DNA from 3 places in the Arthrobacter sp. UYNi723 genome. Region 3 is predicted to be linked to each of the others. Evidence: predicted binding sites of a transcription regulator. Region 3 holds the regulator's gene; each other region holds the start of a gene.

Region 1 (3,267 bases), on a different contig from region 3:
CTCTTGTTATGAGTTCGGCTCGTAGCGCGTCGCTGAACACGTTGTCGACGTGGAGCTGGTTCATGGCCGTTCTCCTTCCAAAACTGGTGTTGGAGCGGTGGGAGGGTTCTGCGCGGGTGCCTTGCCATCGAGGGCGGCCCGTAGTCGCTGCCGGGCGCGGTGCATCCGGGATTTCGCTGCGGCTGGTGTCAGGTTGAGGACAGTGGCCGCCGCGGCGATGGTGTGCTCTTCGAAAACGATCAGGCTCACCAGGTGCAGGTCTTCGGAGTTCAGGGTGGCAAGAGCCTGCGCAAGGTCCTGATCGAGTTGGTTCTGGTATCTGCGGTACGGATCAGCTGAAGGGTCGTCAGCTTCCTGGTTACGCGGCAAGGAGTTCAGGAGCCGCTGGTAGCGGGCAGCAGCACGCGCGCGGTTGCGGGCTACGTTCGTGGTCGTGACCAGTAGTCAGGGGAGGATCGATCCTTCGACCACCCGGACGTGCTTTCGTCTCCGCCAAAGTTCAAGGAAAGCGCCAGCCATGATGTCTTCGCCATCGTGGTGGTTCCCGCACAACCGGTAGGCGTGGCGGAAAACCCTGTCCCGGTGCCGGTCGTAAAGGACGCCAAAGGCGTCGCCCTGGCCCAGAAGGCTCTGGCGCCACAGCCCCTCGTCCCCGGTTTGTATGTTCCCCATGCCCTTTAGTGTCCGGCAACGCCCAAAAGGTTTCGCAGAATCCGAAAAACTTTACATTCATCTCCAGACCTAAAGACTTCTCACCCAGGGTGCGCCCGCGAGCAAAGAGCTGGGCAGGCAGTGGGTGCTCGGTAAGGGATCCCCTTGAGGACCCATGGGCGCGCGACAAATAGCGCCGCCAAAACGCCGCCATTTACCGCTGAAAGTCACAGTCCCGTGCCGCGACATCTTCCTGCCGCCCCGTCGCTTTCGTTCCAGAAAACGAAGGATTTCGAGAACGGCCTTACTTGAGAACTGCGGCCTCCGCAGCTCATAGACACCACGGCGGCCGTGGGGGTTAATGGTCGCGGCCCGGTGGCGAGGACTTCAACCGCCTGCTCCAAGAGCTCTCGCAAAACCCTTGCCACCTCGGCCTCCACGCCCGTGGGGTCATGTTATGCCGGGGACGATCCCAACACCTCTGGGGAGGGACCAGCCTGATGTCGTCCCCTTTCCCGATGTTTCGTGAAGCACACGTCCGCGCGAGGCGTACCGCCCCGGACGGCGGACAAAGAGGGCTACCGCTCCGAATTCCCGTACGGGACCTTCTCCCGGACCGTGAGCCTTCTGTCGGCCATCGATCCGGGCGAGGTGAAGGCCTCATACACCGACGGCATCCTGGAAATCCGTGTGCCGCTGCCCGAACAGGGAACACCGGAGAACCGGAAGGTCCCCATCTCCCGCGGCTAAACCGTCGGGGAAAGAGCGGGCGGCCCGGACCCGGGGCGCAGCGCCTTGTACACCGGGGTTGCTTCGCCCTGCCGAAGGCCCCGCGGCCGGCCCCTGCCACCGCAGGGCACACGCCGCTTCCACTCAGCGCCGGGTCCGGGCAGCCGCCAATTCCCGTTCCAGCCGCACGTTAACGGCCTCAAGACGAAGGACCGCGCGGATGCCGGCCAGATTCAGCCCGTCCTCGAGCAGTGCGCTGATCCGGCGCAGGGTCTCCAGGTCCTGTTCACTGTACCGCCGGGTTCCCCCGACCGTCCGGCCAGGTTCCAGCAGGCCCTTGCGCTCATAAAGTCGGAGGTTCTGCTGCCCCATCCCCACCAGCTCGGCGGCCACGGAAATGGCATACACCCCCGTAGCCCTCCCGGTTCTTGTCTCCATCGGATACTCCTCAAAAACCCCGAAAAACCCCTTGCACCAGTTTCCCACCAGTGCTATAAAAAATCTATACCAGCCACCATAGATAAGCGGCTGGGACCGAATGACAGAATCGACTGCAAGGAGTGAGATGACCATGCTGATGCGTACCGACCCGTTCCGCGAGCTCGACAGGCTCGCCCAGCAGGTCCTTGGCACCACAGCCCGGCCGGCCGCGATGCCCATGGATGCCTGGCAGGACGGGGAAGAATTCGTCGTCGCCTTCGACCTGCCGGGGGTCGCGGTGGATTCAGTGGACATCGACGTCGAACGCAACGTCCTGACGGTCAAGGCAGAACGCAAGGACCCGGCCGGTGAAAACACCGAGCTGATCGCCGCCGAACGGCCCCGCGGCGTCTTCAGCCGCCAGCTCATCCTCGGCGATGCCCTGGATACCGACGCGGTGAAGGCCAGCTACGACGCCGGGGTGCTGACTTTGCGGATCCCGGTGGCCGAAAAAGCCAAACCGCGCCGGATCGAAATCGCATCGGAGAAGACCCCGCGTCAGGAAATCAAGGCCTAAGACGCGCCCGGGTCAGACCCGCGGGACCGGGAGCATTGGACCGGCCGCCAGTAACTAGATGGCGATGCAGAGAAGCCACGCCATTGCGCCAGTTGCGCACCGGAAAAACGGCCCCCGACGATGCCTCCCGCACCGATGGTCCCCGGCCCCCGCGGACCGGGGACCATCCCCGCCCCTCGCCGTACCCCAGGGGGGTTGGGTGCGGACAGGAAACGACCAACAGGCGGAACACCCGACCATGAAAGAGCACAGCCCGGATCCCTACGAGGTTCTCCACCTCGGGCCCGCCGCGAGTGCCCGTGAGGTCGCCCGCGCCTACCGGGCGCTGGTGCGCGCCCATCATCCGGACACCCGCACCCGTACCCCCGGAACAGTGGCCGCCGGTCCGGAATGCAGGAACTGCACGACATCATGGACGCCTACGCCGTTCTCGGCGACCCGGTCAAGCGGGCTGCCTACGACCGGCAGCGGCGGGGGTCGCCGCCGCCGGCACAAGCTCCCGCGCCGCGGCCGCACGGGCGCCCGGCACTGGGCCACCCGGCCCGTCCGGCCCTGCCCTGTTCATCGGCCCGGTGCGGTGGGAAAACCCCGGGAACCCAACCGCCGGACCGCAGGTCACCGGACGGCAGGTTACCGGCCGATGGGATCTGTTCGAGCGGCTACCGAACCGTGCAGCACGCGGTGAAGAACCCGCCCTTGGCGGGTACCGGATCCTATGGTGGATCCGCCGGTGAAAACAGCCGTGCCCAGCCCCGTTACCGTCACGCCGCGCGACCCTGACGCGACCCTGAAAGGAGCCTGCCATGAGCGACTGGCACCCGTACGACCACCTTCTGATGCCGGCGTTTCACGAACGGTTTGAGCAGCGCTGGGGCAAAGGAACGGCCCCG
Region 2 (3,267 bases), on a different contig from region 3:
TGGTGGCCGCAGCAGACCCACTCAGCACCATGGGTCAGGACGACGCCGAGATTCCGCGGCCGGTGGCCATCGAATCGGACGGCACGGAGCAATACCGCACCATGAGTGTCCGTGAGCGGAGCCGGCTCCGTCCGCAGCTGCTGGAACGGATGGGCTGGCGGTACATGCCGCTGTGGACCATCGAAGTCTTCACGGACCCGTCCGCCTGCGCGGACCGGATCGCGGGTTACCTGGGCCTTGAGAATGTTCTGCCGCCCGGACGGGGCACGGCCTCGGGCGGATTCTTTGACGAGGACATGGACCCGCTGGCGCTTGCGAGCGAAGGAAACGACAGGAACGACGACCAGGCCGGACGCCTGGCCAGTGAGGAGGCGGTTGTTGTGACCCCACGGAACGCCGATCAGGCAGATACACACGGTAACGACCACGCGGACGACGCACGAAACGGGAACGCGGCTGTGCCGGAGCGCCAGCTGCCCGGGGCCGCGGGCATCCTGCCCAACAAGGCTGCGGAGGATGACCCGAAGCGCTGGGGCGATGGTCCCGACAACGATCACGACGCATGGCTGAAGGAAAACAAGCCGCCGCACTGGGGCTGACCTCCAGGCTGCAGCGGCGTCACCCGGCCCCGCCCTCGGGTCCCACCAGGACGAAAAACAGCTTGCCCTGTGTGGAGGCCCCCGCCAGCCGGGCAGCCTGCTCCGGGGCTGCTGCCACGACGATCAGCCCGTCGGTTTCGCCGGTGCCCAACCACTGACCCGTCTTGCCGCCCTGTCCTGACGTCCACAGGACGGGAACGGATGAAGCCAGCACCTCTGAGGGGGATTGCTGGTCGTAGCCGTTCGCCCCGGTCAGCACCACGTTGACCAGTTGCCCGGGCGATACCAGCTGGATGGAGGAAGGATCGGCCATCCTCAAGGGCACGGCTGCGGAGCCCGGCGGCGTTCCGGTCAGGAGGCCGGGTCCCAGCAGCAGGGAGTCCGTCATCAGTTGGCCCTTCCGCAACGGGGCTGCCAGTTGTTTGCCGGCGGCTTCACTGGTGTCGGACATGGATCCGGCGGTCAGCATCCCCGGCGGGATCTTCGTTGCCGTCAGGTCCGTGGCTGTCAAGGCCGTGCCTGCGGGGAGATCCCGCGCCGCCGCCAACACCGAGACCGTATCGGCGGGCGGGGGAGTGAGCTGATGGACCGTGATCCCGGCAGCAAGGCAGAGCAGGAGCGCTATCGCGAGGCGCCGGTTCCGGCCGAGCCAGGACAACAGCCTGTGGCCGCGCGCGCCCCTGGTGCTTGCTGACGGGAGCGGGCGGCGGACCGGGCGTCCCGGCGGGGCGGATCCGCGGCTGGAACGAAAGAGGGTAGCGGGCATGGGAACCACGCTACGTAGCGGCAACCAAACCCGACAGAAGCAGTGGTGCCTATGTGGACAACCGAGCTGCCGGCGTCGTACGTCTTTTTGGACCGGAGGTCAGCTGGCGGCAGCGGCGGTGGCAGGCGCCAGCGCCGGAGCGGCCACGGGCGCGGAAGGGGCAGCCGAAACGGTGCTTCCCTTGGCATCCCGGGAGTCGGTCCGATAGAAACCGGAGCCCTTGAAGACCACACCCACGCTGTTAAATTTCTTGCGCAAGGCGCCCTGGCACTCCGGGCATGAAGTCAGGGTGCTGTCGGTAAACGACTGGAAAACGTCGAAGGCGTGGCCGCAATCCTTGCAGGCGTAAGCATAAGTGGGCACTGGTGATCCTCCTCGGGGGCAAACGAGAGGTCCTGTGCTGCGCTGAGCGGAAACCGTCCATTAGCAGTCGCAGGGCCTGAGTGCCAATTCTATCACCCCCGGAAAGCAGCCCTCCGTCAGGCCGGGTCCGGCAGCCGGATCAAACCTGAGGGCGTGAGCGCAGCCGGAACCCTCCGGTCAAAGTCTTCGGCGGGAATGCTTCCGGCCGGGAGCAGTTCGGAATCGAAGACGATGGCCGCAAACGGGATCTGAAGGCCGTCCCCGGCCAGGGAGCCCAGCAGGACGTCGTAGTAGCCGCCGCCCTGGCCTATGCGGTTGCCGTCCCTGTCCACGGCCGTGGCGGGGATGAAGAGTGCAGCAACGGACGCCATGATGCCGAGGTCAAGGCGCGGTCCGGCAGGTTCCAGCACCGGGGCATAGCGGCTGCGGACAAACTCGACGCCGGGGGTCCAGTACGTCCAGCTCAGCCGGCGGGCGAGCTCGCAGACAGGGAGTAGGACGCTGTGGCCAAGCCGGTGAAGTTCGCTGATCAGGGGCAGCGTGGGCGGCTCCGGGACCACGCCCAGGTAGGCGCAAAAGGTCGACGGCGTCCCACCGGTGAGCTGTTCAGCCCAGGCAACGCCGTGGACGGCCAGGGCGGCGCCTGCCGCGTCGCGTTGTGTGGGGTCCGTCGCGGTGCGGCGCGCACGATGGCGTGCGCGGATGTCCGCCTTGGCTTCGCTGCTGCCTTGGGACATGCCGCTCCTTCTTTGCCGTTCGGGGTGGCCGTTGCCGCGTCTGCGCCGCGCTGGCCAGGAGCCACCAATAATTACTGAATGGTCAGCCCCTCCGTTAGATTAGTCCAGTGACTACCACTCAGCAGACAGTACGCAAGGCCGTTATTCCCGCTGCCGGCCTCGGCACCAGGTTCCTGCCGGCCACAAAAGCCATGCCCAAGGAAATGCTCCCGGTGGTGGACAAGCCGGCCATCCAGTACGTGGTTGAAGAGGCTGTCAACGTTGGCCTCAATGACATCCTGATGATCACGGGACGGAACAAGCGTGCCCTGGAGGACCACTTCGACAGGGTTCCTTCGTTGGAGGACACCCTGGAAGCCAAGGGCGACCTGGCCAAACTTGAGTCCATCCAGGCAGCCAGCAACCTCGGTGACATCCACTACGTCCGCCAGGGTGACCCCAACGGCCTGGGCCACGCAGTACTGCGTGCAAAGCAGCACGTCGGCAACGAACCGTTCGCAGTCCTCCTGGGCGACGACCTGATCGATGCCCGGGACGAACTCCTCAGCACCATGATCGAAGTCCAGTCCAAGACCGGCGGATCCGTGGTGGCCCTCATCGAAGTGGAACCCTCCCAGATCAGTGCCTACGGTTGTGCCGACGTGCAGGAGATCGACGGTGAAAGCTACGTCAGGATCAATAAGCTCGTCGAAAAGCCCAGCGTGGACGAGGCGCCCTCAAACCTGGCCGTCATTGGCCGCTACGTCCTCCACCCCGCAGTTTTTGACGTACTCGAGCACACGGGCCCCGGCCGGGGCGGGGA
Region 3 (3,267 bases):
TAACCGCGCAGGTGCGTCACGCCGAGTCCACGGAGCGTGATGATCTCCCCTGACTGCGTCCCTGCCTTGACGTCGATTTCCTGCAGCCCGTCAAAGGTTTCCAGTGACAGCTCGGTGCCCAAGGCGGCGGCAGTCATCGGGATGTGCAACGTTGCGTGCAGGTCGTCACCGTCGCGTGCGTAGGTGGCGTCGTTGTTGACCCGGAGTTCCACGTACAGGTCCCCGGACGGTCCGCCGGCCGGGCCTGCTTCGCCCTGCCCGGAGAGCTGGATCCGGGTGCCCGTGGCAACACCGGCCGGCACCTTGATGGTGAGCGACCGCCGGCTGCGGATGCGGCCTTGGCCGCTGCATTCGTTGCAGGGGTCCTTGATGACCGTCCCGAAGCCTTCGCAACTGCCACACGGGGCCGCCGTCATGACCTGGCCCAGGATGGAGCGCACCGCGCGCTGGACCTGGCCGCTGCCGCCGCAGATATCGCAGCGCACAGGGTGGCTGCCTTCGCGGCAGCATGACCCGTTGCAGGTGGGGCAGGTGACGGCTGTGTCCACTTCGAGTTTCCGGTTGACGCCGAACACGGCATCGCGGAGTTCGATCCGTACGCTGATCAGCGCGTCCTGGCCGCGGCGGACCCGGGAAGCGGGGCCGGAGGTGCCGCCGGCCCCGAAGAACGTGTCGAAGATGTCCTGGAACGCGAAGCCCTGGCCGGAGTATCCGCCGCCGCCGAACCCGTTGTCGGTGCCGTTCTCGTTGCCGGTGGTGTCATAGATCCGGCGCTTCTGCGGGTCCGAAAGTACCTCGTAGGCATGGGTCACGGCCTTGAAGCGGTCCGATGCATCGTCCCCGGGGTTTACGTCCGGGTGAAGAGTGCGGGCCAGCTTGCGGTAGGCCTTCTTGATCTCTTCCCCGGTGGCTTCCGGCGAGACTCCGAGGACGTCGTAGTGGCTGCTCAAAGTTCGTATCTCTTCCTTGTTGTACTGCCGGCAGCCGGGCTGCCGGCACTGCTCTACGTGCCTGGACCGCGGTGCTGTTACGGACCCAGAATTCTTGAAAGGTAACGGGCTACTGCCCTGACGGCGGCCATGGTGGTGGGATAGTCCATCCGGGTGGGGCCGAGCACACCGATCTTGGCAGTGCTGTCTGGTCCGTAGCCCGTGGCCACCACGGAGGCTTCCGCGAGCCCGTCGTACGGGTTTTCACGCCCGATGCTGACTGCCACGCCCCTCGGATCCTGCGCCATGTCGCTCAGGAGGCGCAGCAGGACAACCTGCTCCTCGAGCGCTTCCAGGACCGGTCCGATACTGAGCGGAAAATCCACATTGGAGCGGGCGAGGTTCGCCGTTCCGGCCATGACCATGCGTTCCTCGCGGCTGCTGTGGGCGAGCGTTTCCAGCCCGTGGGCCAAAGCCTGGGCCGCCGCGCGCTGGCCCGGGCTGACGGACGAAACGACTCCCGGCAGCGAGGGGGTCAGCCGGCTCAGCGAGATGCCCGCGAGTGATCCCAGGAAGTGTGTCCGCAACGCGGCGATGGCGTCGTCGCCGAGGTCCTGGCCGACGTCGATCACGCGCTGTTCGACCTTGCCGGTGGTGGCGATGAGGACCACCAGGACCTGCCGGGGCGCGAGCAGGACGAATTCGATGTGGCGGATGGTGGCGCGGCTCAGATGCGGATACTGCACTACGGCGACCTGGTTGGTCAGCTGCGACAGCATCCTGACGGTCCTGTCCAAGACGTCGTCCAGATCGTCTGCGCCCTCCAGCAGCGACTGGATTGCACGCCGTTCCGCGTGGGAAAGCGGCTTTACCGCTGAAATCTGGTCCACAAACAGCCGATAGCCTTTGTCTGTGGGGATCCGTCCCGCGCTGGTGTGCGGGGCCGTGATCAGGCCGTCGTCTTCCAAGGCCGCCATGTCGTTGCGGATGGTGGCACTGGACACGCCGAGGTGGTGGCGTTCCACGAGCGCTTTTGAACCTACTGGCTCGCGGGAGTGCACATAGTCCTCCACGATGGCGCGCAGTACTTCGAGTTTGCGCGGCTCGCTCATACTCCACCTCCATCCGTGGTCACTGCAGGGTTAGCACTCGACATGCCTAAGTGCTAACAGTCTAATATGAGTCACCCCGTTGTTAGCATTGGTACCGCTCCGGGCGAAATTCCGGGCCAGGATCTAGCGGCAAGGCGGAATCAATCCATGCAGTACCAGAACTGGGGTCCGCAGGAGATCACCGCGCCCGTGAGAAGCGAACTCCCTGAGGTCCCCGTGGAACGTGGCATGGTTCTCGAAGACGCCCAGTCAGGCTGGGTGGGAGCGGTGACCCGGGTGGAGAAGTCCGGTGGCATGCATGTAGTGGCCCTCGAAGACCGGCGCGGCAAGTCCCGGTCCTTCCGGCTGGGCTTCGGGTTCCTCCTGGAGGGGCAGCCCATCCGGCTCGTTCCCCCGGCGCCCCGGCAGGCCGCCCCCGTGGCCGCCGGCCGGACGGCGTCCGGCTCAGTCCGCGTGGCCGGCCAGCGTGCCCAGGTGGCCAAAGCCAGCAGGATCTGGGTGGAGGGAAAACACGACGCCGAACTCGTGGAAAAAGTCTGGGGTGACGATCTCCGCGTAGAGGGCATCGTCGTCGAGCCTTTGCATGGCATTGATGACCTGGCGGGGGCGGTAGCCGCATTCGGTCCCGGTCGGGGGCGGCGGCTGGGGGTCCTGGTGGACCACCTGGTGCCGGACTCGAAGGAGTGGCGCATCGCGGCTGCCGTGATGGCCTCCCCCGGCGCGGCGGGGAATGTCCTGATCGTCGGGCACCCTTACGTTGACGTGTGGCAGGCCATCCGGCCCGCTGTACTGGGCATCGAAGAATGGCCGGTGGTGCCCCGCGGGCAGGACTGGAAGACCGGAATCCTGGCAGCGTTCGGCTGGCCGCACTCCACCAAGGAAGACATCGGGCTTGGCTGGCAAAAGCTCCTGGGGGCCGTCCGCAGCTACGCGGACCTGGAAGCATCACTGCTCGGGAGAGTGGAGGAAGTCATCGACTTCCTGACAGTGCCTTAACGCCGGATTCGGCTCCTGTCGGCAGCATTTGGTGGCTGAACCAGTATTCTTGGTACTGCGGAGGCTGCAGTTGCTTCAGTCCGGCATTCTCCAACCCAGCACCATTGCACTTTCGAAGGAAGAAAACCGTGGCACAAAACGCACGCGAGCACCGGGACGACCACGGCGGCCAGGGCCGTTCCGAGTACCAGGGCGTTCCGGCGAATGCGCTGCCCCTGACGGCCAGCGAA

Evidence for each region. Region 3 encodes HrcA, which represses chaperone genes, less so after heat shock. Its sites were predicted from a motif close to TTNGCACTCGNNNNNNNCGAGTGCNAA; they were not measured.
Region 1: ACVWY0_RS06190 (Hsp20/alpha crystallin family protein) is a predicted target of HrcA. The motif match lies at 1,849-1,875, and genes of this name have one in related genera.
Region 2: ACVWY0_RS02000 (FmdB family zinc ribbon protein) is a predicted target of HrcA. The motif match lies at 1,789-1,815, and genes of this name have one in related genera.

Annotation. Positions count from the first base shown of each region.
Region 1 covers NZ_JBSRZM010000005.1:169,030-172,296, forward strand. Annotated here, with positions in the region: gene ACVWY0_RS06165 (peptidase M56 family protein) at 1-64, opposite strand, end outside; gene ACVWY0_RS06170 (RNA polymerase sigma factor) at 61-369, opposite strand; gene ACVWY0_RS06175 (RNA polymerase sigma factor) at 445-672, opposite strand; gene ACVWY0_RS06180 (Hsp20/alpha crystallin family protein) at 1,177-1,401, shown strand; gene ACVWY0_RS06185 (MerR family transcriptional regulator) at 1,525-1,818, opposite strand; gene ACVWY0_RS06190 (Hsp20/alpha crystallin family protein) at 1,952-2,377, shown strand; gene ACVWY0_RS06195 (J domain-containing protein) at 2,616-3,062, shown strand; gene ACVWY0_RS06200 (hypothetical protein) at 3,181-3,267, shown strand, end outside.
Region 2 covers NZ_JBSRZM010000002.1:24,593-27,859, reverse strand. Annotated here, with positions in the region: gene ACVWY0_RS02010 (AAA family ATPase) at 1-599, shown strand, start outside; gene cpaB (Flp pilus assembly protein CpaB) at 619-1,365, opposite strand; gene ACVWY0_RS02000 (FmdB family zinc ribbon protein) at 1,465-1,728, opposite strand; gene ACVWY0_RS01995 (5-formyltetrahydrofolate cyclo-ligase) at 1,845-2,465, opposite strand; gene galU (UTP--glucose-1-phosphate uridylyltransferase GalU) at 2,573-3,267, shown strand, end outside.
Region 3 covers NZ_JBSRZM010000010.1:38,244-41,510, forward strand. Annotated here, with positions in the region: gene dnaJ (molecular chaperone DnaJ) at 1-950, opposite strand, end outside; gene hrcA (heat-inducible transcriptional repressor HrcA) at 1,028-2,041, opposite strand; gene ACVWY0_RS09845 (DUF3097 domain-containing protein) at 2,189-3,037, shown strand; gene ACVWY0_RS09850 (DUF4870 domain-containing protein) at 3,166-3,267, shown strand, end outside.